Regions from separate parts of the Rossellomorea sp. DA94 genome, predicted to be linked through region 2. Evidence: riboswitches for the same ligand, from Rfam matches in the RefSeq annotation. Region 2 holds a riboswitch; each other region holds the start of a gene.
The links. Region 2 has a riboswitch for S-adenosylmethionine ahead of P8596_RS01275 (Na+/H+ antiporter NhaC family protein). Riboswitches for the same ligand answer to the same signal wherever they lie in the genome.

Region 1 (10,174 bases), 1.5 Mb from region 2:
CGGTACCCGGCAAGTGCTCGTCAATAAGGAATTGGAACATTTCCATTGCATAGCTTCGGCTGATATTAAAGGTCCGATCCACAAACTTAATGGTCTTCGCCCCATGTTTCATCAGGAAGCGGATATCTTCTTTTACCTTTTCACGGTCAAAGTAGCGTACACCCACTTCTATAGAAGAAAGACAGAATTGACAGCGGAAAGGGCATCCTCTGCTTGTCTCGATATAAGTCACCCTTTTGCCGAGCTCTTGCAGATCTTCCTGAAAACGGAATGGGGAAGGGACTTCCCTTAAATCAATTTTATTTTGTTGAGGCTTGATGACAGGCTTTCCGCCATCTAAATAAGCCACTCCATGTACCTTCGACCAATCTTTATCACCATCAAGCTGATCCAATAATTGCTTGAAGGATTCCTCTCCTTCGCCTATTACAATGAAATCGATGTCTTCAAGGCACTCAAGCCAATATGGGACGTCATATGTCACTTCGGGACCTCCGAGGATGATTGTTACATCAGGCATGATTTTTCGAAGGATCTGAATGACTTTGATCGTTTCTTCGATATTCCAGATGTAGCAGCTGAATCCGATGATGTCCGGCTTTTTAGAGAATAAGTCGGTAACGATATTAAGGGTGGGATCCTTTATCGTGTACTCGGAGAGCTCAATTTCGTGTTGGGGTTCGGCATAGGCCTTTAGACAGCGAATAGCTAAATTCGTGTGAATGTATTTTGCATTTAACGTACTTAAGACGACTTTCTTCATTCATATTCTCCTTTATTCTAAGTCCGTTTGACTCTCAGTCATATGACTTTCAGTAACCAAATGAGGATCTGTTTCAAGTTGTTCGTACAACGTAATAAACCAACCTGACTATCATTTTATCTAAGCTTGCGATAAAGCTCAATGTTTGTCTTAAATGAATTTAAATTTATTGTAACTATTAGAAGGAATTTTAGGAAAAGGTGCGAATAATATAAGGTAATATACGTTTTTTGAAAATTGTGTTGAATAATGAACCAGTTGATTCTCGACCAAAAGCGAATAGTTAATCATGAAAAAGGGACTGACCCGTGAATACAATGGGGTCAGCCCTTTCTAGTGAGATTTTATCTTGTTTTCATTTCCCTTTTGGAAAACAGTTTCTGCAGCCTGGTTGATCTAAACTCGATGATAGGTTGTGTGATGCTCGTAAAGAATTTAGTTGAAAATATCATCGTCAGTACGAAGGATACCCCGAGTAACAGTAAAAGACTGGTGTTAGGGTCAATCGTGTCCTTAAGATGGCTTTCACGGAACAACCGAATGAGAAAACCGTGGAGTAAGTACACATAGAGAGTGTTTTTCCCCCACTTGGTGAAAAACTGTCTTTTTGTAGGAACAAATGTGAAAAAGCTGAAGATCATCACGACGTTTAATAAGTAGACAGCCGCCCTGACACCCATGCTGATGACGTTGTTCCATTCAAAATCTCCGTAAGGTTTGGAACCAAGGAGCCATTTATCTGAGAATTCAGGTACAAAATACATCCCTAAAAATACGATTACAAATAATGAACCTGCCACTAAACGGACTTTACTCGTTTTAAAATATTCGAAGTGCTCCTTCTCCATGTAGTACCCCATCAGGAATATAGGAAAGAACACAAATGTTCGGGACAGACTTAGATAATTTGAAATAACATCGGCGAACCCTACAAGCAGTCCAAGTGAAAAAGCCACTGTCAAGCCCATTCCAGGTTTGAATTTAAACCATTTGATGAAAGCATAAAGGAGTGCGTTCCAGCAGAAAAGGCTGATAAGGAACCACAATGACCAGTGAGGATTAAGTGGATCCACCTCGAATGTTGATTTTTGATACAGAAAATGATAGTACACCGTATAGATCAGTTGAAACACAATGTAAGGAAGTATCAACTTTTTAGCAAGTTTCTGGATATATCCCTTTTTATAGAATCCTTTCGCGAAGAATCCTGCCACAAGGATGAAGGCCGGCATGTGGAAGGTGTAAATCGTTTTATACAGTGAAAGGATAAAGGGATCGCTTTCGATATAGGATCGGATGACATGTCCAAATACCACTAAAAAGATCAAAATGAATTTGGCATTGTCGAAGTAATAGTCGCGCTGTTTCATATCTTCACCATCTTTTAGAAAAGTTTAATCCTAATTCATTCTTACCCTAGGATACAATGAGCAAAACATGATTTTCATTGTTAATTATCACCAGAAGTACGGGGAGCTATGCGGATTCTGTAAGATTTAAGCCAATGGTCGTCTTTTAATTTAGTAGGGGGATGAGGAAATGACTAATAGTAGTAATGTGAAGGAAGAGCAAAATAGGGATTTATGTCATCCCGTCGATAGGGAAATTTGCTCAGCTTCACCCATGCCGATGCTTGTGATCAATAAAGAGTTGAAAATCGTTTATGCCAACCCCGAAGCATATGAAACCCTGGAGTCAAATGATGAGAATGTTGTAGGGAAGCTCTTCAGCACGTTTTTCTCTTCAGTGCCCGCGCCCATAGTTGCCCATTATAAGGAAGTAATGGAAACGGGAAAAACCTTGGAAGACGAAACCCTGATGAATGTAAATGAGAAGAAAATCATCCACGTCGAACTTTTGCTGAAAAAATCGACCATTTCACCTAATGCATATTTATATTTTAAGGATGTAACGGAACTGAAGGAGAAGGAGCGCAAAGATCATTTAAATGTACACTTACTATCGAACATTTTCCAGAATGCTTCAGAGGGGATCGTGCTATTCGATATTGATGGAAATATCAATGATGTGAATCATGCATTCAGTTTGCAAGTGGGACTCGATAAGGATGAGATCACCAAGAGGAATATCAGTTCCTTCATTCCCGAGAATGCCCATTATAAGGTTGAAAAAATCAAAGAATTGATTTCTCAAAATAAAAAAGCCCGTGGTGAAATTCCAATCAAGAAATCACAAAGTATTTCAATCGTGGAATTTACGACAAGTCCATACGTCCATCATAAACTCCACATGGCCATTCTCAGAGATGTAACGGAAAAAAGGCAGATGGAGATCCAGCTGAAGCGTAATGAGGAATTGTTCAAAGGGTTGTTTGAAGAAGCGATAGATGCCATTGTCTTATGGGATCAGGACGGAAGGGTCCTTAAAGCGAACTCTTCAGCACTGAAGATATTTGAATGCACACTTTCCGAGCTCCTCTCAAAAAAAATCAGGGATTTCGTTTATCCCTTGGAAAGCCAGAAGTTTGATTTGGTCATGGAACAATTATATAGAAGCGGGGCTGTAAGGGATGAGGTGTTGTTCCTCATGCCGAACAATCAGCTCAAACATTTGGAATTCACGTCCAAGCTTCATTCCGTGGATGGTTATAATATGACCATATTCCGTAATGTCAGTGAACGATATCAAATGGAGAAGGAACTGCGTGAGAGTGAGGAAAGGTTCCGGAAGATATTCGAAGGATCATTGGACGGACTGCTTTTGACCAATCACAATTATGTCGTCGTTGATTCGAATCCTGAAGTGAGTAACATCATTAAGTTGGATAAAGATCAGCTCATTGGTAAAGATGTACGTGAGATATTGAATATTGAGCCGGGTGAGGAAGCCTATGAGGATTATCTGCATCAATTGAAGGATGAAGGTCAGGCAACATTTTTAAAAACGCTGACATCCTCCAAGGACAGGGTTCAATACGTTGAATTATCGTCGAAATACAATTTGCTCTCTAATCTGAATTTAACCATCATCCGGGACATCACAGATCAAATCGAGATGCAGGAACAACTGAGGAAGTCTGACACATTAAGTGTGGTAGGGGAGCTTGCGGCAGGGATCGCGCATGAAATCAGAAACCCGATGACGGCGCTTAAAGGATTCATCCAACTGCTTGAGAACAGCGTCGGAAAGGATCATGAGATGTACTTTAATGTGATCACTTCTGAATTCCAGCGTATTGAGTCAATCATCACGGAGTTTCTCGTGTTGGCCAAACCTCAGGCGATCCAATACCAGGAAACGAATTTAATCAGGATCATGAAGGATACGGTGGAATTGCTGAGTGCACAGGCTGTCATGCATAATGTTCAGTATGAGGAAAGGTATCAGGAAGACCTCCCGACCATAGTAGCTGAACCCAATCAGTTAAAACAGGTATTCATCAATGTCATTAAGAATGCAATTGAAGTCATGTCGGATGGAGGGGTGATTTCCATCAGCATCGGGGAGACCGAGGACGGGTTGATTCATATCGAAATTAAAGACCAGGGAGGCGGAATCTCAAAGGATAAAATCAAGAAGCTCGGCGAACCTTTTTATACAACAAAAGAAAGAGGGACTGGACTTGGGCTTATGGTAAGCTTTAAGATTATTAAAGAACATAAAGGCAGCGTCCAGGTTGAAAGCATCGTTGGAGAAGGAACCGTTTTCCATATCTATCTGCCTAAATCATAAAGGAGTCCTGTAATATGACCATTCATACGATTGTAATCGACAGCCCCATCGGGAATCTAAAGCTTACGGCCGATTCGACTCAATTGCTTTCTGTGCAGTTCGTGGAGGAAGAAGCGTCCATCGAAACGGATCATCCCATTTTGATTAGAGCAAAGGAACAGATACTGGAGTTTTTTAAGGGTGATAGAAGAGCATTTGATCTTCCTTTGAAAATCGAAGGGACCGAGTTCCAAAAAGAAGTATGGAATATCCTCAAGGAAATACCCTATGGCGAAACCTGGTCGTATCAGGATGTAGCACAAGCCATTCAAAGACCGAAAGCAGTCCGGGCTGTGGGGCAGGCGAATAAAGCCAACCGTTTTCCCGTCATCATCCCTTGCCACCGTGTCATTGGGAAAAATAAGACACTCACCGGTTATGCAGGAAAGCAGATAGACAAAAAAGAAACGTTACTCTCATTAGAACAATAACAGGAACAGGCATTTTCCATGTGGAGAATGCCTGTTTTTGGTTTTGGCGACACGAAACGGTCATGCAGGGGAAAATTCTGAAAATAACAGTTGATGATTTGTTCTATTTAGATTATCATCTAATTAGATGATAATCTAAATAGGTAGGAGGTGGAACGGTGCAATTAAGCAAACAGATCGCGTTTCATAAAACGATGGGGGACGCGACCCGCATCAAGATCGTTTATTTATTGGCAGAAGAGAGTTTGCACGTGGGGGCCATAGCAGGAAAGCTTGGACTTACTGCGCCAACGATCTCCCATCATTTGACGAAACTGAAAGAGTGCAACCTTGTTTATTCACGGAAAGAGAAGAACACGGTTTACTACCATTTGAATAAAAAAGTATTAAGTCATCACGGGGACGTTCTGCACAGGTTTGCTCAAGAAGAGAAAGGGGACAGGACAATGTCAGAGAAGTTAGTGAAGGAAAAACAGAAGGTGAAAGAACAATTTTCTGGAGAAAAATGGACGGATCAAAAGTATTCCCGCCCAACAAAAGAAAAAACTATTCATTCTTGAACACCTCGTGGAAGGTCTGAAGGTGGGGGAAAAGTATAAGGAAAAAGAGCTGAATGAGTACATTCTACAATTCCATGAAGATTTCGCCACCTTGAGGAGAGAGTTCATCATCCATCAGTTCATGTATCGGGAAAACGGCATTTATGAGGTGAATCCGAAGGAAATGTGGGCATCTACAAAACTAGCAGAATGAAAAATGAAAGAGAAGGGTGAATTCCTTCTCTTTCAATCTATTTATGCCTGATTTATAATCCGTTGAATGCTTTCTTGAAAACGTGGATACAGCACACCTTTTTCGGTGATGATGCCGGTAATCAATTCATGGGAAGTCACATCAAAAGCGGGATTATAAACATGAATGTTTTCGGGTGCGATCATAGAGCCACCCATCATCGTGATTTCGTCTGGCCCTCTTTCTTCAATCGGGATATCGTCACCTGTTCTCGAGGTGAGATCGAATGTAGAAGAAGGAGCAGCCACGTAGAATGGTATATTGTAATGATGGCATAGGATTGCAAGCATGGACGTACCGATTTTGTTCGCGGTATCCCCGTTCGCAGAAATCCGGTCGGCTCCGACGATCACAGCTTCCACACCTTTCTCCTTTATTGTATGAGCGGCCATGCTGTCAGTAATGAGGGTCACGTCGACTCCTGATTGCTGAAGCTCCCAGGCAGTGAGTCGGGCGCCCTGAAGGACAGGGCGTGTCTCACAGGCGAATACTTGGAACCCTATTCCCCTTTCCCTGCCTAGGTGAAAGGGGGCAAGTGCCGTTCCATATTTACCCGTGGCAATGGATCCCGCATTACAGATGGTCATGATCTTCCTCTTGTCATCCAATGCATCCAATGCGTGTTCACCGATCATCCTGCATATTTCCTCATCCTCCGTATGGATCTGAATGGCAGAATGAAGCAGATTGGTCTTGGCTTCATTCACGGATTGTGCATGGGCAAGAACTTGTTCCAACCGATTCAATGCCCAGAACAGATTGACTGCCGTCGGCCTTGAATCAGCGAGGTATTCTTTATCCTTCCTGAAAAGGTGATTGAATTCTGTCAGATTGTCTGTTTCATAATGAGAAGCAGCATGTGCCAATCCATAGGCGGCTGTGATCCCGATCGCCGGGGCGCCTCGCACTTTAAGCGAAACGATGGCTTCATAATAGTCTGTAATGTCCGTTAGCGTCAAATATTCCACAGTGTTCGGCAGCTTTTGTTGATTAAGAATCAGTAAATGATCTTCATGCCACTCGAGTGAAGTTGGAATGGTCGGTGTATGTGTCATGAGTATCTCCTTTAATTATTCAGAATGTGACCGTACTAAAGTCAGAAGCTCTTCAATGGAAAGAATGTGTTTCCGATTTACAATCAATTTCTTTCCGAGGTTGAGGCATGCTCGTTTTGCCTTTAATCTTTGTTCTTTATCTTCGATGCTCTCGAGGTCTTCCACATGTGCAAGACCGATTGTCCTTCTTATACACTCGCATCCTGCAAAACCGATGCTGTCCTGAAAACTCTTTTCCAATACATACTCAAGGTACCCATTCACCTTCGTATAGGCGTCACCACTTTCCTTCCAATGTCTGGAGAAAGTAGCAGAGAAGACGTTCCAAGTATTTTCGATATGGTGGAGGATGAATTCCTTTTCACCTGGATTCGCGATCACTTGGAAAATAAGATTGGCAATAAACTGACCGATATCGAAACCGATCGGCCCATAAAAAGCAAATTCCGGGTCAATGACTTTGGTGTGTTCGTCATCCACAAAGATGCTGCCTGTATGGAGATCTCCATGAAGCAGGGCTTCCCCTTCGGTAAGGAAGCTTTTTTTAAGTTTTGCGACCTCGAGTTTTACAGTGAAATCATCCCATAATTTCTGGACATCCCCGGATAATTCCTCCTCAAACTCATTCGTTTCACTGTTGAAAAAAGGATCCGTGAATACTAGGTCCTCCGTGATTTTGCATAGCTCAGGATTAGAAAATTCTTTCACATATTCTTTTTTCTTAAATGGATGAAGGGCATAATCAGAGGTGAAGTACAGTGTATTTGCAAGAAATGTACCAATGTCGTCTGATAGCTTTGGGTACTTATTCCCATTGAGCAGGCCGGTACGTGCGATGGTGAGGTTGCTTAAATCCTCCATCACTGTGACGGCAAGGGATGGATCAGAATGATACACTTCCGGTACGAGATCGCCTACAAATGATCGCTGAAGGTGTAAGGCACTCGCTTCAATCCTTGCCCTTTCGATCGTAAGTGGCCAGCTTTCACCTACAACCTTTGCATAGGGGAGGGCTTGCTTGATGATGATTCCTTTACCTGAATTCCTTTCAACGACATGAAAAACGAGATTAAGGTTCCCATCCCCGATTTCTTCACAAGTTAAAAGTGAACCGTCTTCAAATATTCCTACATTCACGGCCATAGCAATGGCCGACTGTTCCGTCAGTGGTTGATACGTATTGAGCTTAGTGATTGCCATTTTCGTTCCTCCTTTTAGTGAACCCTTTAAGAAAGGGTGTTAGGGAGGCTTTTCCGCGGCATAAGAAAAGCCTCTTTCCATGTTCGAAAGAGGCTTGAAGAGTCATCTTCTTCGCCTCTTATCTCCCAGAAAGATGATCTTTCTGTTGGAATTAGCACCGTGCCTTACTGGATTGATCATCCGGCGCATACAGCGCCCCGTTTTACAACGGTATTATGGTCGGTTGCTGGGCTTCATAGGGCCAAATCCCTCAGCCAGCTCTTGATAAGAGTTGCGTATGTCCTATTTAATTAAAATTCTGAATGTTCATTTGAATTGAATGGTACCATTGAAGTATTTTCCATGTCAACGGTTTTTTAATATTTTCTAATAAAAATCTGGTCTCCGGTCTTGAAAGATCGGAATTTGTTTACGGACCTTTTCTACTTCCTGTAAATTGATTTCAGCAGCGACCAACTGTTCACTTTGGGTTCCTTTTGCAAGGATTTCCCCCCATGGATCGATGATAAGAGAGGAGCCGCCAAATTCATTGTCAGGGTCACTCCCCACACGGTTGCATGCAATCACAAAGCATTGATTTTCAATCGCACGTGCCCTTAAGAGGGTCTGCCAGTGATCCATTCTGGCAGACGGCCATTCAGCCACCACAAAGACAATCTTCGCTCCCATCATGACATGTTTCCTGAACCATTCAGGGAAACGGATGTCGTAACATATGAGTCCTGCCATCATCGTATCATCAAGAGAGAACGCCCCGTCTTCCTCTCCGGGAAGTAGGTAATGATGTTCATTCATTAGTTTGAATAAGTGAAGCTTTGAATACCGTTTCACCAACACGCCATATGCATCAGCCACCAATAGTGTATTTCTAACTCCATCTGTTGATTTATTGGCAACAGAGCCTCCTATGATGTGAATGGAATATTTTTTTGACAGGGAAGTCAGGAAGGAGGAAGAATCTTCGGCTCCCTCATCTGCGATCTCATCTATCCGTGTCAGATCATAACCTGTCGTCCAGAGTTCAGGAAGAACGACGACACCGCATCCCTCTTCCTTTGCTTTTTTGACCCACTGTTCCACTCTCATCTTGTTTTCTTCAGGATTCCCAAACACAATATCCATCTGGGCGAGACCCACCTTTTGAATCATTACCTTCACCTCGTTATGTACTTTTTGTCATTTATTCCTTTACATTCTTTATGTTCCGTTATATCATTTGTGATTAGAATTTGAAAGTAATTAATTTTCAAAAAAATGAGTTGGTGAATGTATGAAACACTTTGAAAAAGCAAAACGCTTGGAATCATTACCGGAACAATTTTTCGCTTCCCTTGCAGGAACTGTGAATGCTGTTGTGAATGAGGGGCATGATGTCATTAATTTGGGACAGGGAAATCCAGATCAGCCGACCCCTCCACATATTGTGGAAAAACTAACAGAAGCGGCTCAATCTCCTTCTAACCATAAATATCCTCCATTTCGTGGTTTATCGAGCTTTAAGGAGGCGATTGCAGCTTTCTATTTGCGGGAATACGGTGTGGAGATAGATCCCGAAACCGAAGTAGCGGTTCTCTTCGGAGGAAAAGCAGGTTTGGTGGAGATCCCTCAATGTTTATTGAACCCCGGGGATGGAGTATTTGTCCCGGATCCTGGTTATCCGGATTATGTATCGGGGGTCGCATTGGCAGAAGCCAGTATGATCAAGATGCCGTTGAAAGAGGAGAATGGGTTTCTTCCGGACTATCGTGTACATTCCCGTGAAGAATGGGAAAGGGCGAAATTAATGTTCCTCAATTACCCCAATAATCCAACGGGTGCTACCGCCACAAAATCCTTTTTCGAGGACACGGTGGAACTTGCTTCAAAGCATGATATTTGTGTGGTGCATGACTTTGCTTACGGGGCGATCGGTTTCGATGGACAGAAGCCTCTGAGCTTTCTTGAGACGGATGGTGCAAAGGATGTCGGGATTGAGATATATACATTATCGAAAACCTATAATATGGCAGGCTGGAGAGTCGGTTTTGCCGTTGGGAATAAGAGTGTCATTGAAGCGATCAATCTCCTCCAGGATCACCTTTACGTAAGCCTGTTCGGCGCAATTCAAGAAGCAGCCACTACGGCTTTACTGAGTTCCCAGGATTGCGTAACGGAACTGGTTGCCACATATGAAGAACGAAGACAACTCCTGATCTCGGGTC
Region 2 (10,174 bases):
CTCGTGGACTGTCTCAGGGTGCACAGGGAAATGTCTCTCAGGTTATGTCACAGCAAGTTGTGACCATTTCTCCTGATGCATCCGTAGAAGAAGCATCGGCTTTGATGTCCCAGCATCAGGTGCGCCGTTTGCCTGTTGTGGAAAATGGTCAGCTGGTCGGGATGCTGGCTTTAGGAGATTTGGCAGTACAGCAGAAATCCGATCAAAGTGCCGGAAGTGCCTTAAGCGGAATCTCCCAGAATCACCTTCGCTAATAAAGGCTTAAGAGCAAAAACTTCATAGCTTCCTTTTACTGAATAAGGGGCTTCTGCAGCCCCTTATTCAGCATGTAAAGAGGTCTTAATCGACTTATTGTGACGAAGAGATGGGTATATCGTAATTTTTTTCATGTTCAGGAAGGATTTTCTTTGTTTGTGACGAATTTGTGATTAATGCAAAAGGTGTTTATGGAGGAGGAGGTTTTGTATGAGTCGTGCTGCACGATCGTACCGTAAGGAAGTTCGTCATTTTAAACGTGAGAACCGCAAAAGAGTCTTCGCCGACAGCATTCTTGATTTCTTATTTATGTTATTTGGTATTTCAATGATCACGGGGATTTTGTTATTTGTTTTAGGATTTTGGAATTTTTATTAATCAGATCTCTGCCATTATTTATCCTATTTTAATAGCTTGAACGCTTAACCGTCGCCATGGATTTCTATGGCTTTTTTTGTGTTCCGAGCTGCACTCACTACATAAAAAAACATTATTCAAATAAACACAAATAAGTTATTTCACAATAATTATCCACGCTATTACTTTCGTCATTAACGTAGCACGAAAACCTTTATTACTATGATGAAATAGTTCGACCCACTAAATAATATCTGGTAATATTTTAATATTCAGATAATAACTTGACTTTCATTTTAAATTTTCAGATAATAATACATGTAACCGACACAAATTTTCGAGGGGGTTATCATGGATATTTTAAACAATTTAGTTACGGAAGCAAACTCCATATTATGGGGGTATATTTTAATCGGTGTACTGCTCATTTTAGGATTATACTTCACAATCGGATCTAAATTTGTTCAAATTCGCCATATAGGTGAAATGCTTCGATTATTAGGGGATAAAGATGTCGTTGAAGCAGAAGGGGAAAAGCAGATTTCTTCCTTACAGGCATTCTTTATTGGAGCAGGTACTCGAATTGGTACAGGTAATTTAGCAGGAGTAGCCATTGCCTTAGCAATTGGGGGACCTGGAGCGGTCTTCTGGATGTGGCTCGTTGCCATTCTTGGAGGAGCCAGCGCCTTTGTCGAAAGCACATTGGCACAGATTTATAAAGAAAAGGATAAGGTAGGATTCAAAGGCGGCCCCGGCTACTATATGAAGAAACAACTGGGCAAGCCCTGGATGAGTTCGATCTTTGCGGTTACCATCATCCTTTCCTTCGGGACAACCTTTAATGCTGTCCAAAGTAATACCATTGCAACGGCCTTCAGTAATTCATTTGGCATCAATACGTTTGTCATTGGAATTGTACTGGCCGGATTGACTGCACTCATCATCTTTGGCGGTGTGAAACGCATAGCCAACTTTTCATCTTTCATTGTACCGATCATGGCAGGCTTTTATATTATTCTAGCTCTATTTGTAGTCATTACGAATATCACTGAAATGCCCGGCGTCATCGCCATGATTTTCAAGAGTGCCTTCGGCTTTGAACAAGTCGTCGGTGGGGGTATCGGAGCTGCGATCATGAACGGTGTAAAGCGTGGGCTATTCTCCAATGAAGCCGGAATGGGTAGTGCACCGAATGCAGCGGCTACGGCATCGGTTTCCCACCCTGTCAAGCAGGGGTTCATCCAGGCACTGGGGGTATTCTTTGATACGATTCTTGTATGTTCCGCGACGGCCTTTATCATTTTAACATCAGACGCATACGGTTCCGGTTTGACTGGAATTGAACTTTCTCAAGCAGCCATGTCTGAACACTTTAACTCATGGGCCGGAATCTTTCTGGCGATTGCCATCTTTACCTTTGCCTTCAGTTCCATCATTGGGAGTTATTATTATGGTGAAGCCAATCTTCCATTCATTAATAAAAGCAAGACCGGCCTTCTGATCTACCGCTTCATTGCACTGGGAATGGTGGTCTTCGGGTCTGTCGCAAGTCTTGATATCGTCTGGAGCCTCGCTGACTTTTCAATGGCCTTGATGGCCCTTACGAACTTGGCCGCCATCGGTGTCCTTGCACCGATCGCCTTTAAGGCTTTGGACAACTATATGACGCAACGTCGTCAAGGATTGGATCCTGTCTTCTATGCAGATGATATTCCTGGTTTAAAGAATGTCGAATGCTGGCCAAAGCGTCAAAGTGATATGCCTAAAAAAGCCGTAAATGAATAATCAACCTTATACGAAAGAGCAGGACCAGGTCCCTGCTCTTTTTTCTTGTCATTTTTTTCTATTCCATTCTCAGGTATACTATTGATAGAAAGTTAGTCAAAGGAGCCATAACATGATGAGTATCCTATCTGCTCTTCTAGGGGTATTATTTTTTCTTAACCTGATCCTTGCCGCTGTCATCATATTCTTGGAGCGGAAAGATGCGGGAGCGACCTGGGCCTGGCTGATGGTGTTGTTCTTCATTCCATTTCTGGGGTTCATCCTCTATTTGGTGTTCGGGCAGAACTTGAGCAGGAAAAGGTTATTTGACTGGGAGGATATGAAGAAGATCGGAATTGAAAGCTTGATTCACAATCAGATTCGATCCTTGAAGGAACATCGTTTTCCTTTTAAAAATGAAATCGCCTTTCGTTATCAGGATCTTATTTATATGCATCTGATCAATAATGAGGCTCTACTGACCCAGGATAATGAGGTCACCTTTTATACACACGGAGAAGACAAGTTTGAAGCGCTGTTAGAAGACATCGACGCAGCAGAGGATCATATTCATATACAATATTATATTTTCAAGAAAGATCAGCTAGGTATGCGCATCTTGAAGAAGCTCTCGGAAAAAGCTAAGAAAGGCGTAAAGGTCAGGGTCCTATACGATGAAATGGGGTCCAGGCGAACGAGGCGGGGGTTCTTTAGAGACCTCCTCTCTGCCGGTGGTGAGGTGGAAGTGTTTTTCCCTTCGAAGATCCCCTTTATCAACCTTCGCTTAAACTATCGAAATCATAGAAAGCTTGTGATCATTGATGGAAAAGTTGGCTATGTAGGCGGCTTTAATATCGGAGATGAATACCTGGGCTTGAACCCCAAGTTCGGTTATTGGCGGGATACCCACCTCAGAATTGCCGGCAGCTCTGCACTCGCCATGCAGACAAGATTCATCCTCGATTGGAATCAGGCAAGCCGATCAAAGAAGATTGCCTATGACCTGCGATACTTTCCCCCGCCATCTTTCACGGGGGATGCAGGGGTTCAGATTGTCACATGCGGTCCCGACTCGGAATGGGAGCAGATAAAAAATGGCTATATCAAAATGATTTCATCAGCCAAGGAATCCATCTACATCCAGACCCCATACTTCATTCCAGACGTCAGTCTCCTCGATTCTTTGAGGATTGCTTCTCTTACGGGGGTGGATGTCCGGATTATGATCCCGAATAAACCCGACCATCTATTTGTCTATTGGGCGACGTATTCGTATATCGGGGAGCTCCTGAAAGCCGGAGCGAAGATTTATATTTATGATAATGGATTTATACATGCCAAAACGATTGTCGTCGATGAGGTCATTTCCTCTGTCGGTACAGCCAATATCGATGTACGAAGCTTTCGTTTAAACTTTGAGGTCAATGCCTTTTTATATGATCAGGCACTCTCTGAGGGTCTTGGAGTAGTGTTTAGAAAGGACATTGAAAAGAGCAGGGAATTAACGTTGGAAGACTATCATCAAAGACCTTTGACGATCAAAGTCAAGGAATCCATATCAAGGCTGTTGTCCCCGATCTTATAGATGGGATGATTGGACATTGCCATCTGCGGATAGAAAAAGGCATAATAGACTTATTGTGAAAGAAAAAGAGAGGGATGAGATCATGAGTGTGCACAAAGAAATTTCCAAGCATTCCAACATGCAAAATCAGCTTGTTCAGCAATTTATGAAACTGGATGAGCAGAGAGAAAAAGCGATTGACGAAGCTGTTCAGCTTTGTTATGCCGGAAAACCTTTTACAACAGATCACATAAATCAAGTAACAAATGAAATCAATACCCTGGCAAGACGCGGGGTCGTTCCGCAAAGAAAACTTGTGACAACGGAAATGGTTGAGGAATATGTCGCGAGACTAAAATAAGCTGGACAACATAAATAACCCTGATTCGTCTGCAACCATTCTGATGGTGAGATCGTTTCAGGGTTACTTTATTTGAAGGCTGAAATTTAGGCTTTTAATGCGCTATTCCACCCATCATAAACAAATACAGGCTGTGTATCGTTTTCTGCTCGCTCTGTCACCACATAGTTTTTATGTGCTACGACCGTTTGATCATCTGGTAAGTCCAGTTTCTTCGCAATTTCCCTATCCATTTTGACGATGACGGTATTTTCTCTCAAGGTCGTGACGACACCATTGATGACATGTTTCTTTCTTTTAAACTGAATCGTATCCCCAAGGTTTGCATTCTCTTTTGAATAAACGAATGTATTTTCCATTTTAAAGTCCCCTTTTTAGTTAAAATGATCGTTCTCTTTTTAATTGAAAGAATTTTCTAATAATATTATTTTAACTTGTATTTATATAAATTTCAATGAATGACTTATCCTTTTTGTACCACAATTACATAAAGTCAAAACCTTTTGATGTCTTTTTTCAAAATCTTTTACAGCCAAAGCGATGCCTGGCTGATTTTCGCTCCAGGTGCTCGCTTTCCGCGGGGCGTGAGTTGAGCCTCCTCGGGCTTTGCCCTGCGGGGTCTCAACTTTCCCGCAATTCCCGCAGGAGTCGAGCACCTTCCGCTACAATCAGCGTCAAAGTGAAGTTTAAAGACTTGTTTAGCAGTGCCCTTCAAGATAAACACTTTCAAGGTAAAATCATTTCTCTATATATACTTTTACATTCCATAAGGAAAATCCTTCCTTTTTGTATTTTTATATAAAAACAGGCATCCGTGGGTAGCGGATGCCTGTTTTTTAGTAAGCTAATGCCTTCTTCTTTTCTTCTTTCATTAGGACGAAGCAGAGAAAGATGCCTAGGAGTGACAGGACTGCGAAGAAGAGGTATACCGTGTAGATGGAATAGGTTTCATAGATGAAACCTCCCACGAAGGTACTGAACCAATTCCCGAGACCATTTCCGATGGCGGAATAGACGGTGACGGCAGTAGCTGTAATATGTGCCGGCGTGATTTCTTTGATGTAGCGTAGCCCCGCAGGAATGAATAATCCGATGGCAAGCCCCTGCATCACCGCTGAGGAATAGACCAGCCATAGACTTGGTTCTGTGAAGTAAAATAGCCAGCGGATCATGGATGCAGCACCTGCCAGCGCCGCTACGGTCAAGAGACCGAACTTATCAATCCACCCTCCCGCGATTCTCATAAACGGTACTTCTGATAGGACGGCAATCAGAAATGCGAGACCGATTCCGGCGTACGTACCACCTGAATCTTCTACGAATAATCCGAAATACACGTTATTGGCTAAATTTGGGCCGAACACCAGGAACGTGACGGCCAGGAAGATCAGAAACTTCTTCATCGTGAATAATTCCTTCATCCCGGCTTTTAGATCAAGCTTAGCTGCCGCTCTCTCTTTAGGAAAACGGAAGGATAGGAATCCGGATAGGACCAGACAGATAAAGAAGGAGTAGAAAATGATCGTCGGTCCGATGAATCCCTCTGAAAGCCTCCCCATGACGAACACGGCAATCCCGAATCCCAATGAGCCGAACAGACGAATATTTCCGTAGTTATAACCGACTTTACTTGTATACTTCAAGCTGATGCTGTCAGACACGGGAATGATGGCACTTTGGAAGATCGCAACTAAAATCGCGACCACCAATAGTCCATAGTAAACATCCATGAATAAATAACCAAGAGCAAAGATCCCTGCAACTAAGGAGGTTAATCCCAACACGACGGTTGGCTTATTGGTTGTGTCACTGACCATCCCCCATATCGGCTGGAAGAAAATCATCATGATCGGGCCGACAGACATGATGGTTCCGATCTGATATCCATTTAACCCCACACTTTCACTTAAATATACACTGAGTAAAGGATATAAACTTCCAACCCCGAAGAAGGTCAATAGATAAAACCCTTGTAACGTAAAAATTTGATTTCGCACATTTCTTTCCACTACCGTATCCCCCAAGATGTTTTTTGTCTATCTTATAGTAGACCTTGACCGTTCAATTGTCTATGTGTTTATGCCTTTTTATGGATAAACTCCCGCGTTTTATGATGCATGCCTTGCTACGGCGATCTCCCGCCGCTTTCGTTTGATCCAGCTGTGGCAGTCATGCCCTGCATGTATATTTCCAATAAATTACCGTTTGACTTTTTCGATTAAACCCTTTAAAGTATGGAAGTATATTTTAAGTGAACTGAATAACATATCTTCTTATCCAGAGAGACGGAGGGACTGGCCCTGTGATGTCTCGGCAGCGGACTCATGATGAGTGCTGTGCCACATCCAGCAAGCGTAATGCTTGAAAGATAAGAGGAGTGTTTCGTTTGAATGAAACCTCTTCTTATACTGGAAGAGGTTTTTTTATTTGATTTCACACGACAAAGGAGTGTTTGACATGAACCAAGAAAAAGGTAATTTACTGGCTTTATTGCCCTTGATCATATTTGTTTCACTGTTCCTTGGAGCGGGGATCCTTTCAGGAGATTTTTATGCATTCCCTGTACTGGTATCCATCATCATTGCCTCCATTGTAGCCCTTGCGATGAATCGGAAAGAGTCGTTAACCTCTAAGGTTGAACGGTTCGCAAAAGGTGCCGGGCACCCGGACATTATGATTATGGTCTTTATCTTCTTATTAGCCGGTGCGTTTTCCGGTGTAGCAGAAAAGATGGGCGCCGTTGATTCAACCGTCAATTTTGCCCTATCCGTGCTTCCTGGTAATCTGATCATTGTTGGATTATTCATCATCGCCGCTTTCATTTCCCTATCAATGGGGACATCAATGGGGACGATTGCAGCACTTGCCCCAATCGGAGTAGGCATCAGCTCAGGAGCCGACATTTCTATGCCACTTGCTATGGCCACCGTCATCGGGGGAGCGATGTTCGGGGACAATTTATCGTTCATCTCGGATACAACGATTGCAGCCGTACGCACACAGAAAACCGAAATGAAGGACAAGTTCAAAGTGAACTTCTTCATTGTCTTACCCGCAGCCATCATCACGATGGTCATCCTTTTTTTCCTTACGATGGGGACTCCATCCTCCGTCGACGCAGGAAGCTTCGACTGGATTAAAATCATCCCTTACCTCGGAGTGATCATTGGGGCCCTTGCAGGATTAAACGTATTTGTCGTTTTAATCGGCGGGATTGTGTTGGCAGGGGTTATCGGATTTTCGGATGGAAGCTTTACCCCATCGAGTTACTTTGGTAGTGTAGCCGACGGGATGACGGGCATGGCAGAGATTGTGATCCTTTCCATCCTGATCGGCGGAGTCGTCGAACTGATTCGTCATAATGGAGGGATTCAAGCTATCCTTTACCATGCCACACGTAAGATTAAATCTCCTCAGGGAGCACAGCTTGCAACAGCAGGCTTGGTCAGTTCGACGAATCTTTGCACAGCCAATAACACAATTTCCATTATCATCGCAGGACCACTGGCCAAAACGCTTAGCGATCAGTATGGCGTAGATTCCCGTAAGTCAGCAAGTATCCTCGATATTTTCTCTTGTGCCGTTCAAGGGTTGATCCCATACGGTGCACAGGCACTGTTAGTGGCGGAAGTAGCCGGCATATCACCTGTCAGCATCATCCCTTATGCCTTCTACCCTGTCCTGATTGCCGTTTGCGGACTGATTGCGATTCAATTCGCCCTTCCGAAGTTCACACGGAGAACCGCTACTGATGGAGATCCGGTCCGTTCTTCTTAGTCCGTTGGAAAAGAGACAAATCCGTCTGGGTTTGTCTCTTTTTTGTGTCTGGGTTATTCAAACACCATTAAAAAAGCAGACCCCGATTTCCGGAATCTGCTCTTTTCTTATAACAAATCATTCACATGATACAGTTTACCACTTTCAATATTGGTTTTGGTTATGAGAGCCACCAGTGCATCCGCTACCGTGTCCGTGCTGCGCAGCATCCCCTCTTCTTTGTAGCGCTGGAACGACTCAACCTCGGCAAAGGCTTCTTTGGAGGACGAGCGGATTTCCCCCTGCATATCCGTATCCATCACTCCCGGACTGAAAGCGATGACCTGATGACGGCTATGTGTGTTGGAGAGCTCAAGGCTCACCGTTTCAGTCAGCATATTGACTCCCGCCTTAGTCGCGCAATACGTACTCCAGCCATAAACGGGACGACTTCCCGCTCCTGAACTGATGTTGACCATGATCATTTTCGATTCAGAGCCTTTTGCTGCCTTGAGCAATTCATTGGTGGCGATCATAGGTGAAAGTAGATTGACGTGGACACTCGTTTCCATTGCTTCATTTTCCACTTCACCCGACGTATTGATCGGTGTCACCACGCCTGCATTTTGAACGACATATATCTTCTTGGCTCCAGATCCAAATACCTTTGCCCCTACTTCGCGGAACACCGCTTCTGTTTGTCCCGATTGAGATAGATCACAGGGAAAGAATTCATACGACACTTCTTTTTCCCGTGCAAGCTTTTGTAAGCTGTCATTATCCGAACGGGATATATTGAGAATACCGATGCCTTTTTCAATAAAGAGCCTGGCGACGGACTCCCCTAATCCCCTTGTTGCTCCTGTCACGATTGCATAATCCATTTCGAATCATCTCCTTCTTACATACTGATTATAAAGGAGAGTTTCCTTTCCTCAAAAAATTAAGCATCAAGTTAACCGAATTTTTACTAATATTTGTGAAAAAGCACACCATCAAGGCATGCTCTCATCAATCAAATGATATTCCGGTATGAGGTCGGATAGTGGTACGATCGACGCTTTTTTCTCATAAAGGGGAAGAAATTCTTTTAACATGGTGGCAACCTTCATGCCTGTAACCCCCACATGCCCGATCGCGATGGTTGCATCATCACGATCCAATGTCTTTGAAAGGAGTCTCGCCTGCTTCCCGATGTGTTGAATGGTGTAGATATCATCAAAGAATAATTCGTTTTCTAGGTATGGGACGCCCATTTCCTTTGCAAGCTTCGGAATGACACTCTTTCCTGTTGTTTTACTATCCAGATAAAATAAACCCCTTTCCTTGCATATGCCGAGGACAATCCTCATGACCCGCTCATCAGCGGTGGCCTTCGAGCCCATATGATGATTGACTCCTACTGCATAAGGAACCTCTTCCAGGGCTTGCTCCACTCTCTTCCTGATTTCTTCATCGGATAGGGAGGTCGTGATGGCCCCCGGTCCGAGCCAGCTCGCTTTCCCTGACATCGGTTCCATGGGTAGGTGGACGATAACCTCATGTCCATTTTTATGGGCTTTTTCCGCATCTGCCTTGGTCGTTGGGAGAAAAGGCATGACCGCAATCGTCAACGTGACGGGAAGGCTCAGAATTTCCTCCGTCCCTTTCATGTCGTTTCCTAAATCATCGATCACAATCGCAAGTTCATTCTGATGTGCCGGAAGAGGAAGGATGTTTCTTGCTGAAGCGGACATCTGTATGGAAAAAGTCATAAGTAAACAGATAACAAGGGTTCTCATATAGCATCACTCCTTTTTCTTTAGGATGTCCATTTTAATGAGGATATACGAATGGAGGTCCGTCCCTCAAAAATCAGCAAAAAAGAAAGCCGGGAAGCGTAAATACGCTTCCCGGCTTGGAATTCAGGAGGGACGGACCTATTGATCCCAGGCTTTGGTGGGACGGTCTTTAGGGTAGCCGTGGGTTTGGCGATATGTTTTTCTTTGTGTTGTGAAGTCCCACCAGTTCTTACTGCTTTCAGGGTAATTGGCGTGGTGGACGACACACCTGAGTGAGTCTTCCACGCATGGGTCCATCCAAACACCGTACTTCTTCTCTAAGTCGATGATAAGGTC
Region 3 (10,174 bases), 1.3 Mb from region 2:
TCCTTTTGAATGCTTTCCTTTATGCCCTTCTTCTCCTTAACAATTATTCCTAAGGTATTTGCCCGTGGATATATCAGCTACCTTCCAAGGTTAATAAAGTAATAATCGTGTTCTTCCACAATACTGTTCAATAAGTGACTAATCTTCAGTTATTGCTCCTATTTACTGGAATAAGAAATAATAATGTTTGCTTTCACTTTCTTAATTAACGTAAGCGTATTATAATTTCATAAAAGCTAATTTGGGTGAAAATAGGTGATTTAATGGTACCAAGAGTTATAAGAATAAAAGGATTTACAAGAGAAAATAGACATGAAATGATTGATTATACTGTTAGCAGTATATCAAAATGTTCAGGTTGGATTACAAACCATACAATGTATTCAAATAAAATGATTGTTATAAATTTTGAAATAGAAGTTAGAGGGGTAAGAAATTTATTGAATTTACTTAACCAAAATGGGGTTAAACTATTTGAAGATAGCAATAAAATTATTAATAGCTTTCCAGAGAGTATTATAAAAGCTAATGAAGACAAAGAAATTATGGGTACAATAAACATTACATTTATTAACGACGAGCCAAGTACAAGAAATCATATTCCTGCAATTCCAGGATAAAGTTTTATTCAACATTTCTATCCAATAATTGAAGATGGGCTATAAACTGATTAAGATGAGCTGATCTTATGTTATTGCCCCCTTTAACTTAATAAGGCCTTATTACCTTCGCTAAGCATAAAATTCGTCTTCATTTTTAGATGCATCTAATATTTCGGTATCAGCATAAATCAGAGTCATAAGAAATTTTAACTAACACAGTATCGCTACTGCTCCCTTTTAATAAAGTAACTTTTAGGTTTTGATATTATTTACCTTCTATATTTTCGTTAGTATATGATTCCTTTGCTTTTTTATGTCTCTTAGAGTAAACATATGTAATTCCCTCTTCTGGACGACTGGTCTGTTCTAATCATGTATCGTGTTGATGTAGACTTTCCATGTTATAGCATGGAAGAGTGTTGCATGCAGCAGGTTCAGGCATTATGCTTTCTATAATTATGACAATCATTATGAGCATTGTTCCGAAAGACAGGAGAGGAAGATTGATGTATTAGTTGTTTCCCACCAAACATTTAGAAGCTTTTCTAAATACGGAGGAACCCTAAAGGTCCGAACGATTTCAAGTGTCGCAAAATTCCTCTTTTAAAATCATCCGGATTCCCCCTTAGGATTAAGCCCCTCGATCAAAGCCTCTTCATTCACTTAGTATTACTTCCTACACTCTTTATTTTAATCGAAGCGAATAAGATTGAAGATAATTCTCTAGGCTATTTAGATCTTGGTCTTGATTGGTGTAAGCAATGTAGCCATCTGGTCTGATCAGATAGATAGCATTTTCCATTAGACCTTTTTCTTCCATAGATGATTCCCAAGGGAAGACGTGCAATTCGGTTCCTGAATCTTCCTTGAATTTCCCTAACTGTTCTGAAGCTTTCCCATAAATGTGGATTTGCCATTCACAAGAGGTAAGCGGAACATAATTATCCATAGGACCATTCTGGTAATAAGGAAGCCGGTCACCACCGGTAATTTTACCTGAAGTCCCTTTACTCAAGCGACTATCGTGATAATGAATTCTCGTTTGTGATATCACTTTGAATGCGGCCTTCCTGGTAGTCGAGAATCCGAGGAGGAATGGAGCAATATAAGGCATGATGACCGTTCGAATCACTTTACTTTTGAAGGTTTCTCCCACAATGTTCTGAAATGCTTTATCGGTTGTATCCACAAGGGTCCTTGCAAAAGTGATTCTTTCTGTTTCATAAGTATCCAAGATATCAGGATGTGCCTTTTCCTTAAGCACCTCTGCCAGTTTCCATGACAGATTTACTGCATCCCCAATCCCCGTGTTCATTCCCTGTCCTCCTGCAGGACTGTGTAAGTGCCCTGCATCCCCTGCAATAAAGACCCTTCCCTTTCGAAAATGATCACTTACACGATGATGAACTTTATAGGTTGAGAACCAGTTTTCTTTTTTTACATCCAACCCGACCTTTTCTTTTACAAAACCGCTGATGGATGAGAACGTAATATGTTCTGCTTGAGTGAGCTTCTCAGGAATGATCCCGATCACCCTGACCATCCCGGAACTTCTTACAGGCATGTAGGCACAAAAGCCCTCTGCGTCCAGATAAAGGTTCATAGAAGCATCATGTAGTGTGTCTGCTTCCACATCAGCTACATAAAAGAGCTTATCATATGTTCCACCGGAAAAACCCAGGCCCAGCGTTTTACGAACAGGACTGTGAGCACCATCGCATCCGCAAAGATAAGCCGTGCGGATGGATGTTTCATTTCCATCCTTTGATAGGACGGCTTCAACAAAATCCCCTTTATCTTCAAAAGAGACAAGCTCCGTATTCCATTCAATCTCTATTCCAGCCCTCTTCAACTTTTCACCGAGGAACTGTTCATGATCATCTTGTGGATAGCTCAGCATATACGGGTATGGACTCAAGTCCTCTCCTAAATCCTTAAAGGTCAAGTGGGCTTTTTCTCTGGAACCTTCACGAATATGAAGGGATTCCAGTTTAATCCCTAACTCTGATATTTCATCGCCAAACCCAAGCTGGCGATAGAACTCCATCGTTCTTGCATGGAGCACCAGTGCTCTGGAGGCTTCCCCATGACCGCTGTTTTTGTCTATAATGCGGAAAGAAACATTGTGTTTCAACAACCTTAGAGCCATGACCAGACCAGTCGGGCCAGCTCCTACTATCAGAATATCCGGGTTCATTATGATTCCTCCCTTAATTTGAACTGCTTATTATGGTTAAAACTATCACACCGGTCGGACTTTCCCTTACACCCTTCATGATCGTCCAAGCTAAAATCAACAATCCTTTTCTTCACACTGTCTAATTGCTTGTCTTTACTTAAAGTATTTACAAATTATTGAAAACATTATTCTGTAGGTTTTATTTTTTGAATATTTATCCTTTCTCAGACTCAAAAAAGTGAGTAATCACTCATTAATGTATTTTAGCATGGATATTTCATGGTCGCAACTGATTGAAGACCCGTACTTACAAAGGGCGATTAATATGAAGATAAACAACTGTTAAATTTGAATGCATTAACCTGCCCTTCAATCAATTAACTTCATAAGAAAAAGCGTTGATCCTTTTTAGATCAACGCTTCCTTTCATTTATCTATTTATTATTGGATTACGACTGGTATGGACCGTTTACTCGCTCATATCTTCTTCCATATCCTTGTCGTTCAAATGATCCTCTACTTCTTTCATGGATTTATAGCCTGAGACGTCTGTAACTTCAAGTCCATCGGTTTCGACTGCGACGAACCCATCTGATGATTGGAGGATTTGTGCTTTAATTTCTTCATTTCCGGTCAAGTTGTACTTTTTGACGAGGGTGGTTTCTCCTTTTTCCTCCATTGCTGTCAATTCAGCAGAATAGGAATCAAGATCCATCCCCTTTTGGATTCGTTCCTGCAGCTTTTCAGTGCTGAACAGGTCTGCTGCCGATTCGTCCATTTCCTGGGTATCCTGTTGATCACCCATTTCTGCCGTATCATTTGAAGTGTTTTCTTCGGGTTCGGCCTCGTCAGAACCGCACGCTCCCAGGATCGAGAGGGCGAAAAAAAGGTTTCCTGCTATCAATAATTTTTTCATGTCGTTCTCCTTTCTTTTGTTTCTACGATACTATCTCTCATTTATTCAATATCCTTTTCGTGTTTTTGTTAAACATTGGAACATTCTCCAACAACAGAAAAAAGACAGCCTTGATGTGGCTGTCTTCTCATCCTTCATTGCCTGAACTGAATTCTTTCCATATTTCTTCTAAAAGCTCCTTATCCGTCAGCAGTTCATATCCCGTCAGCGCAAGTGCCTTTGCCCCGATCACCAGGGCACGGTCGCCCTCGGTGGATTTCGCCGCTTCCCTGAATTCGTTCGTGTGGACGACGAGGGATTCTGCACCGATTTTGATATAGGGGTGGATGGTCGGGACCACCCGGCTGACGTTTCCGGCGTCGGATGAACCGAGTCCCTTTCGTTCCGTATCGTCGAAGGATTCCCCCAGTGACTCTATGGAACGCTGGAATACTTGATCGAAACGGCGGTTGAGCTGAAAGTGGTCGACTTCATTTTGAATCTTGATGACATTCAGTTTCGTCCCGGTGGCGAGGGCCGATCCCTCAGCGATCGCTTTCACTTTCTTCGTGACTTCATTGCACGCTTCCCTCGTTGCAGCCCTTATATAGAAGCGGGCTTTTGCATAGTCAGGGACGATGTTTGGCGCGTCCCCGCCGTGGGTGATGATGCCGTGGATCCGTACATCATCGGTCACGTGCTGGCGAAGGGCATTAATCCCGTTGAACAGCTGGATCACACCATCGAGGGCATTGATGCCGTCTTCAGGGGACGCTGCCGCATGGGCAGACCTTCCTTTGAATTCGAAATCAAGGGGGTCCACCGCAAGGGTTTTCCCTGTCTGTGTGGTTCGGTTGAATGGATGGACCATCATGCAGGCATCCACTCCTTCTAACAAGCCTGCTTTTACAAAGCTGCCCTTTGCACTACCGTTCGGGCCGCCTTCCTCGGCAGGCGTCCCGAACACCACCACTTCCCCTCCTGTTTCATCGAGTACGGACGACAGGGCGATGGCCGCCCCGCAGCTTGCCGTCCCGATGATATTGTGACCGCAGGCGTGACCAAGTCCAGGCAGGGCGTCATATTCAGCCAGGTAGCCGATGACCGGCCCTTCTTTCCCAGAATGCTTGCGTGCCACAAAGGAAGTCTCATGACCCGCCACTCCCCGTTCAATGGAGAACCCGTTGGCTGCAAGTAAGGTGGTCAAGGTATCGGAGGCAAAGAACTCTTCGTTTCCGATTTCAGGGTTGTCGTGGATCTGATGGCTGGTCGACACGAGTTTCACCGCCAATTGATCGACTGCTGAGACGATGTTGTGTTTACGATCAGCAATCACTGCTTGTTGACTCATCTCTCTTTTCCCTCCTAATGCAATTCACTGACGGGAACGAATGTCGGAATCAGTGAATCTTTATATGTTTTCTTGATATGTTCCGCTACGTCATCTTGCTGATAGAGCTCAACAATCTTTTGATAGGTCTTGTTGTCTTTCTCTTTTTCCTGTGCCGCGATGATATTGATGAACGGCTTGGATTCCGCCCCTTCGATGTAGATGCTGTCGTCAACCGGAACCATCCCTGCTTCAACCGCCACACCATTATTGATGATCGATGCCGCAACATCCGGCAGTACCCTTGGCGTCTGGGCAGCGACGACCGGTGTGAATTCAAGGTTTTTCGGGTTTTCTTTGATGGCTTCAAGACCCTGTGACTGATCAAATCCTTCTTTTAGCTTGATCAACCCTGCTTCTTCCAACAGGAGAAGGGCACGTCCAAGGTTCGTCGCCTCTTGAGGGACGGCTACTGTACTGCCTTTCGGTAAGTCTTCCACCGATTTATATTTTTCCGAATAGATGCCAATCGGCGCGATGATCGTCGAGCCAATCGGTACAAGGTCCAGATTATGTTCTTCAACGAAGGAATCGAAATACGAGATTGTCTGGAAGGCGTTCAAGTCGATATCCCCATCGGCCAGCGCTTGGTTCGGTCTCACGTAATCGGCAAACTCCACAATCTCGATATTAATCCCTTCCTTTGCTGCCTTCTCTTTCATATACTCCCAAATCGGCACCCCGGATCCATTCACTCCGACTTTCACGACTTCTTTATCACCTGAACCGGATGCACTGTTTCCTGAGCAACCGCTCAATAGTAGGGTAAATAATAGAATCGCGATACTTGCTAGACTGATTGATTTTTTCATATTCCTCTCTCCTATCGTCTCCTGATGATTTTTGATAATGTATTCCCTGCTGTCTGAAGTCCCTGCACCATCACGACTAAAATGATGACGGTCACAATCATGACGGATGTTTCGAATCGCTGATATCCGTATGCGATGGCGAGATCTCCGAGGCCACCGCCTCCGACTGCTCCGGCCATGGCCGATGCACCGACAAGGCCGATGGTCGCGATTGTGATATTCAGGACCAGTGTACTCAGTGCTTCCGGAATGAGGATCCCGAAGATGATCTGCCACGGCCCCGCCCCCATGGACTCCGCCGCTTCAATGACCCCCGGCTCCACTTCAAGGAGCGAGCTCTCTACCAGTCTCGCAATATACGGTGCCGCAAATACGACAAGCGGTACGACCGCTGCCGCCGTTCCGATCGACGTTCCCACTACCAATCTTGTAAAGGGGATGATGGCCACCATCAAGATGATGAACGGGATCGAACGAAACACGTTGATGATGCTGCTCAGTACTGAAAAGACGGCTTTATGTTCGAGTAAGTGCCCCTTTCTCGTCACCACGACGATGATACCGAGGGGAAGTCCAATCAATGTTGCGAACAGAAGGGAGAATGACACCATCGCCAAAGTATCCCATGTCGCTTCAATAATTCTTGGCCAGAATAATTCCCAGTTAACTTGCACGCTTCTCCACCTCGCTTACGAATAATCTGTTCTTCCAATATTCCAGGATCTCTTCTGTTTCCTTCTTGCTGCCGATGATTTGTACGATGAGATTCCCGAACGGCTTGCCCTGGAGTTCCGTGATTTGGCCGAATAATACATTGATATGGGCATTGAATTTCTTTGCCGTTTCGGAAAGGATCGGCGTGCCTGTCGAATCCCCCTTAAATATGAGGCGGCAGATGCGCCCTTCCTTGCTGTCGTTCAATTTATCAAGAACCGATGCCGGCAGCTGATCATTCATGACACTCTTCACAAAGTTTCTGGTTGTCAAGGTCTGCGGGTCGGAGAAGATATCGAAGACGCTTCCCTCTTCCACGATTTCTCCATTTTCCATGACCGCGACCTTATCACAAATTTCCCTGATAACCCCCATTTCGTGGGTGATCATCACGATCGTAATGCCATACTCCGCGTTGATTCTCTTTAATAAGTTCAGAATTGATTCCGTCGTCTGTGGATCCAAGGCGGATGTGGCTTCATCACAGAGCAGAATCGAAGGAGACGTCGCCAGGGCCCTTGCTATCCCCACCCTTTGCTTCTGCCCTCCAGACAGTTCATCAGGATAATGCTTCGCTTTATCTTCGAGTCCGACAAACGCAAGCAACTCCTTTACTCTTTCGTTGATTTTATCTTTCGGCCATTTTGCCAGTTTCAGAGGATAGGCGATATTCCCTGCCACCGTCCGGGATTGAAACAGGTTGAAGTGCTGAAAGATCATCCCGATACGGTGCCGCTCTTTCCTCAAATCGATGGGCGACTGATCTTTCAAGCTGCGACCCTCTATGAAAATATCTCCTGAAGATGGTTTCTCTAAAAAATTGAGACAGCGGACAAGCGTACTTTTTCCAGCCCCACTGAATCCGATCACCCCATAAATCTCTCCCTTCTTCACTTCAAAGGAAACATCCCTCAAAGCAGTGAAGGGGCCATCCTTCGTCTCAAATACTTTCGTAACATTCTGAACTCTGATCATACAAGACTTGCTCCTTTCGTTATGTATTCTTCCTGATGCCTGGGTTTTATGGACATGGGTGAAAATAAAAAGTGCCCCCCTTCATAAGAAGAGAGGCACAAATATGTATATGTCCCGCTCTTCTCATCTTTCAAGTCATATGACTTGATGGAATTGGCACGGTATTCATTTAAGAACCCGTTGCCGAGGTATCGCAGGGCCAGTCCCTCCACCTCTCTTGATAAGAAGATATCGCTTTATTAAGTTAAAGTTATGATGCGTTTAAGCATTAGGGTAATGGTAAAGGATTTGAATTGGTTTGTCAAACCTGTTTTTGAATATTTTGTATTGTGTAGGTCTATTCAACTAGGGTCACTTTAACCAGTCTTTAATTGGCCAATATATTCATTTCGTTTCAATTCACTAAGTTACTAGAAGAAAATATTTCTATTATTCTGCCCAACCACAAAAAAATAGCAGTGATTGAAAAAGAGACTTATAGTTAATTCCCATTCTTATGAAAATCGGAGAGATCTTAAGTTTGGAGCAAGTAGCATGGTGATTTTCACTTTTCATTCGTATGTGAATTCTGTCTTAATACAAGTCCGTTATGAAACTTTCCAGATGCTTTGCGAGCAACCAGTGATGTTTTATTCATTCAAGAAATGGGAATATTACATTCCATTGCCCTCCGATGAACGGCAGGGGTAATGTTTTCACTTAAAACGATAATCAATCAATGAAACTTAAGGAGGCTATTTTTACTATGAGTCGTTTTACAATTCCACGCGATATTTATTTCGAAGAGAATGCACTTGAAGTGTTACAGTCTTTTGAAGGTAAAAAAGCCGCACTTGTTATTGGAGGAGGTTCTGTTAAACGTAACGGAAACCTCATCAAGGTAGAGGAACACCTGGCAGCTGCCAATATAGAAACAAAAGTACTGGAAGGCTACAATACAGAGCCTACTTTTGAAATGGTCAAAAAAGGAGCAAAAGAGCTGGATGAGTTCCAGCCGGATTGGATAATCGGAATCGGCGGAGGATCGGCGATGGATTCTGCAAAAGCGATCTGGCTCTATTATGAGCACCCGGACCTTGCTTTTGAAGATGCCATTAAGCCATTCGAACTGCCGCGACTTCGCAATAAAGCGAAATTTGCCGGTATTCCGACGACAAGCGGAAGTGGTTCGGAAGTTTCCAACCTTTCTGTTCTGGCCGATGAAACCACGAACGTGAAATATCCAGTTGCTGACTTCGAACTAACACCGGATGTCGCCATTATCGATCCGGTTATGATTAAAGAACTGCCGAAGCACATTGCTGCTTATACCGGCATGGACGCATTCACGCACTCCATCGAAGCATATGTAGCGAAACCGCGTACCATGTATACGGATATCCTGTCACTAGGCGCAGCTGAAGTGATAAAGGATAACCTTCTTGCTTCTTATCAGGGCGATCAGGAAGCCGCTAAGAAAATGCACACCATTCAAGCCATGGCAGGCATGGCCTTTGCCAACGCTGTACTCGGTAACGTGCACAGCCTTGCCCACAAAAGTGGTCCAACGTTCGGCATTCCGCATGGCTATGCCAATGCGATTTACCTGCCTTACGTCATCCAGTTTAACCGTGAAGTCGTGGAAGATCGCTTTGCTGAAATCGCCCGCCGTCTGAACCTGAAAGGAAATAACGATACAGAATTGACTGATTCTCTTGTTGAATATATTTATCAATTGAACAAAGACCTCGGTCTTGCGACTACCCTTCAGGACTACGGTGTATCCGAAGAAGAGTTCAACAAGCATGTTGATACAATGGCTGAAAATGCTATGGAAGATCCATGCACAGGCACCAATCCACGTGAGACTAGTCAAGAACAAATGAAAGAGCTATTTAAAGCCGCTTACTATGGCAAGGAATCTTTAGTGAAAGCGTAAAGATCAATTGAACAAATAAGTAAAGCAGAGCTTATGGGATTTCCCGGGCTCTGCTTTTTACTAGTGAACATGATTCTTTCCCCAGTGTTACTAGTCATCCCAGCCGTCTTCTCTTGCTCTTTTTTCTTTCTGATTTACGGCACTCTGGGTGATATTAGGTAGGCACGATAAGCAAAGGTCTACCTTAGATTATTCCTCTCACCACCTAAAAACAACTATGCTATACTAAAAGAAAAACAATATTCAGACTATTAAAAGGGGCCAAGTCCATGAAACCAAACATTATCGACATCGTCCAATCCCAGGTCATCGCTTCCATCAAGGAAGAAAAAGACTTGGATAAAGCCATACAGTCAAACGCCAACATCGTGTTCATCCTTACGGGCAATTTGATTTCGATGAACGGCTATTTAAAAAAGCTGAAGGAAGCCGGTAAAACTACGTTTATCCATATTGATTTCATCGATGGGTTGTCCAATACGAAGAGTGCCATTAAATACATAGCAGAAATATGGAAACCCGCTGGCATCATTACGACGAGGAGCAATTTGATCAAGTATGCAAAGGAAGAAGGTTTGATGACAATCCAGCGTCTTTTTCTCATCGACCGGAATGCCCTTGAGAAGGGGATTGACATCTCCCATAACTGCAAGCCCGATGCCATTGAAGTCCTTCCTGGTCTGATGCCT

Region 1: another riboswitch for S-adenosylmethionine. It lies ahead of mtnK (S-methyl-5-thioribose kinase); the one in region 2 lies ahead of P8596_RS01275 (Na+/H+ antiporter NhaC family protein).
Region 3: another riboswitch for S-adenosylmethionine. It lies ahead of P8596_RS18320 (methionine ABC transporter ATP-binding protein); the one in region 2 lies ahead of P8596_RS01275 (Na+/H+ antiporter NhaC family protein).

What each region holds. Positions count from the first base shown of each region.
Region 1 covers NZ_CP122397.1:1,689,961-1,700,134, forward strand. The annotation lists gene P8596_RS08850 (B12-binding domain-containing radical SAM protein) at 1-763, opposite strand, end outside; gene P8596_RS08855 (acyltransferase family protein) at 1,108-2,133, opposite strand; gene P8596_RS08860 (PAS domain S-box protein) at 2,303-4,456, shown strand; gene P8596_RS08865 (methylated-DNA--[protein]-cysteine S-methyltransferase) at 4,471-4,926, shown strand; partial or broken gene P8596_RS08870 (DUF2087 domain-containing protein) at 5,085-5,679, shown strand; gene mtnA (S-methyl-5-thioribose-1-phosphate isomerase) at 5,721-6,773, opposite strand; gene mtnK (S-methyl-5-thioribose kinase) at 6,789-7,973, opposite strand; SAM riboswitch class I at 8,089-8,244, opposite strand; gene P8596_RS08885 (carbon-nitrogen family hydrolase) at 8,340-9,122, opposite strand; gene P8596_RS08890 (pyridoxal phosphate-dependent aminotransferase) at 9,244-10,174, shown strand, end outside.
Region 2 covers NZ_CP122397.1:225,254-235,427, reverse strand. The annotation lists gene P8596_RS01310 (CBS domain-containing protein) at 1-254, shown strand, start outside; gene P8596_RS01305 (hypothetical protein) at 466-633, shown strand; gene P8596_RS01300 (alanine/glycine:cation symporter family protein) at 964-2,397, shown strand; gene cls (cardiolipin synthase) at 2,513-3,961, shown strand; gene P8596_RS01290 (YpbS family protein) at 4,044-4,301, shown strand; gene P8596_RS01285 (DUF2187 family protein) at 4,388-4,660, opposite strand; gene P8596_RS01280 (MFS transporter) at 5,138-6,310, opposite strand; SAM riboswitch class I at 6,572-6,676, shown strand; gene P8596_RS01275 (Na+/H+ antiporter NhaC family protein) at 6,759-8,078, shown strand; gene P8596_RS01270 ((S)-benzoin forming benzil reductase) at 8,186-8,941, opposite strand; gene P8596_RS01265 (divergent polysaccharide deacetylase family protein) at 9,053-9,838, opposite strand; gene P8596_RS01260 (helix-hairpin-helix domain-containing protein) at 9,977-10,174, opposite strand, start outside.
Region 3 covers NZ_CP122397.1:3,504,066-3,514,239, forward strand. The annotation lists gene P8596_RS18290 (hypothetical protein) at 264-620, shown strand; gene P8596_RS18295 (FAD-dependent monooxygenase) at 1,288-2,799, opposite strand; gene P8596_RS18300 (hypothetical protein) at 3,251-3,697, opposite strand; gene P8596_RS18305 (M20 family metallopeptidase) at 3,825-5,027, opposite strand; gene P8596_RS18310 (MetQ/NlpA family ABC transporter substrate-binding protein) at 5,042-5,878, opposite strand; gene P8596_RS18315 (methionine ABC transporter permease) at 5,890-6,552, opposite strand; gene P8596_RS18320 (methionine ABC transporter ATP-binding protein) at 6,542-7,567, opposite strand; SAM riboswitch class I at 7,688-7,794, opposite strand; gene P8596_RS18325 (iron-containing alcohol dehydrogenase) at 8,313-9,485, shown strand; gene P8596_RS18330 (glycerol-3-phosphate responsive antiterminator) at 9,755-10,174, shown strand, end outside.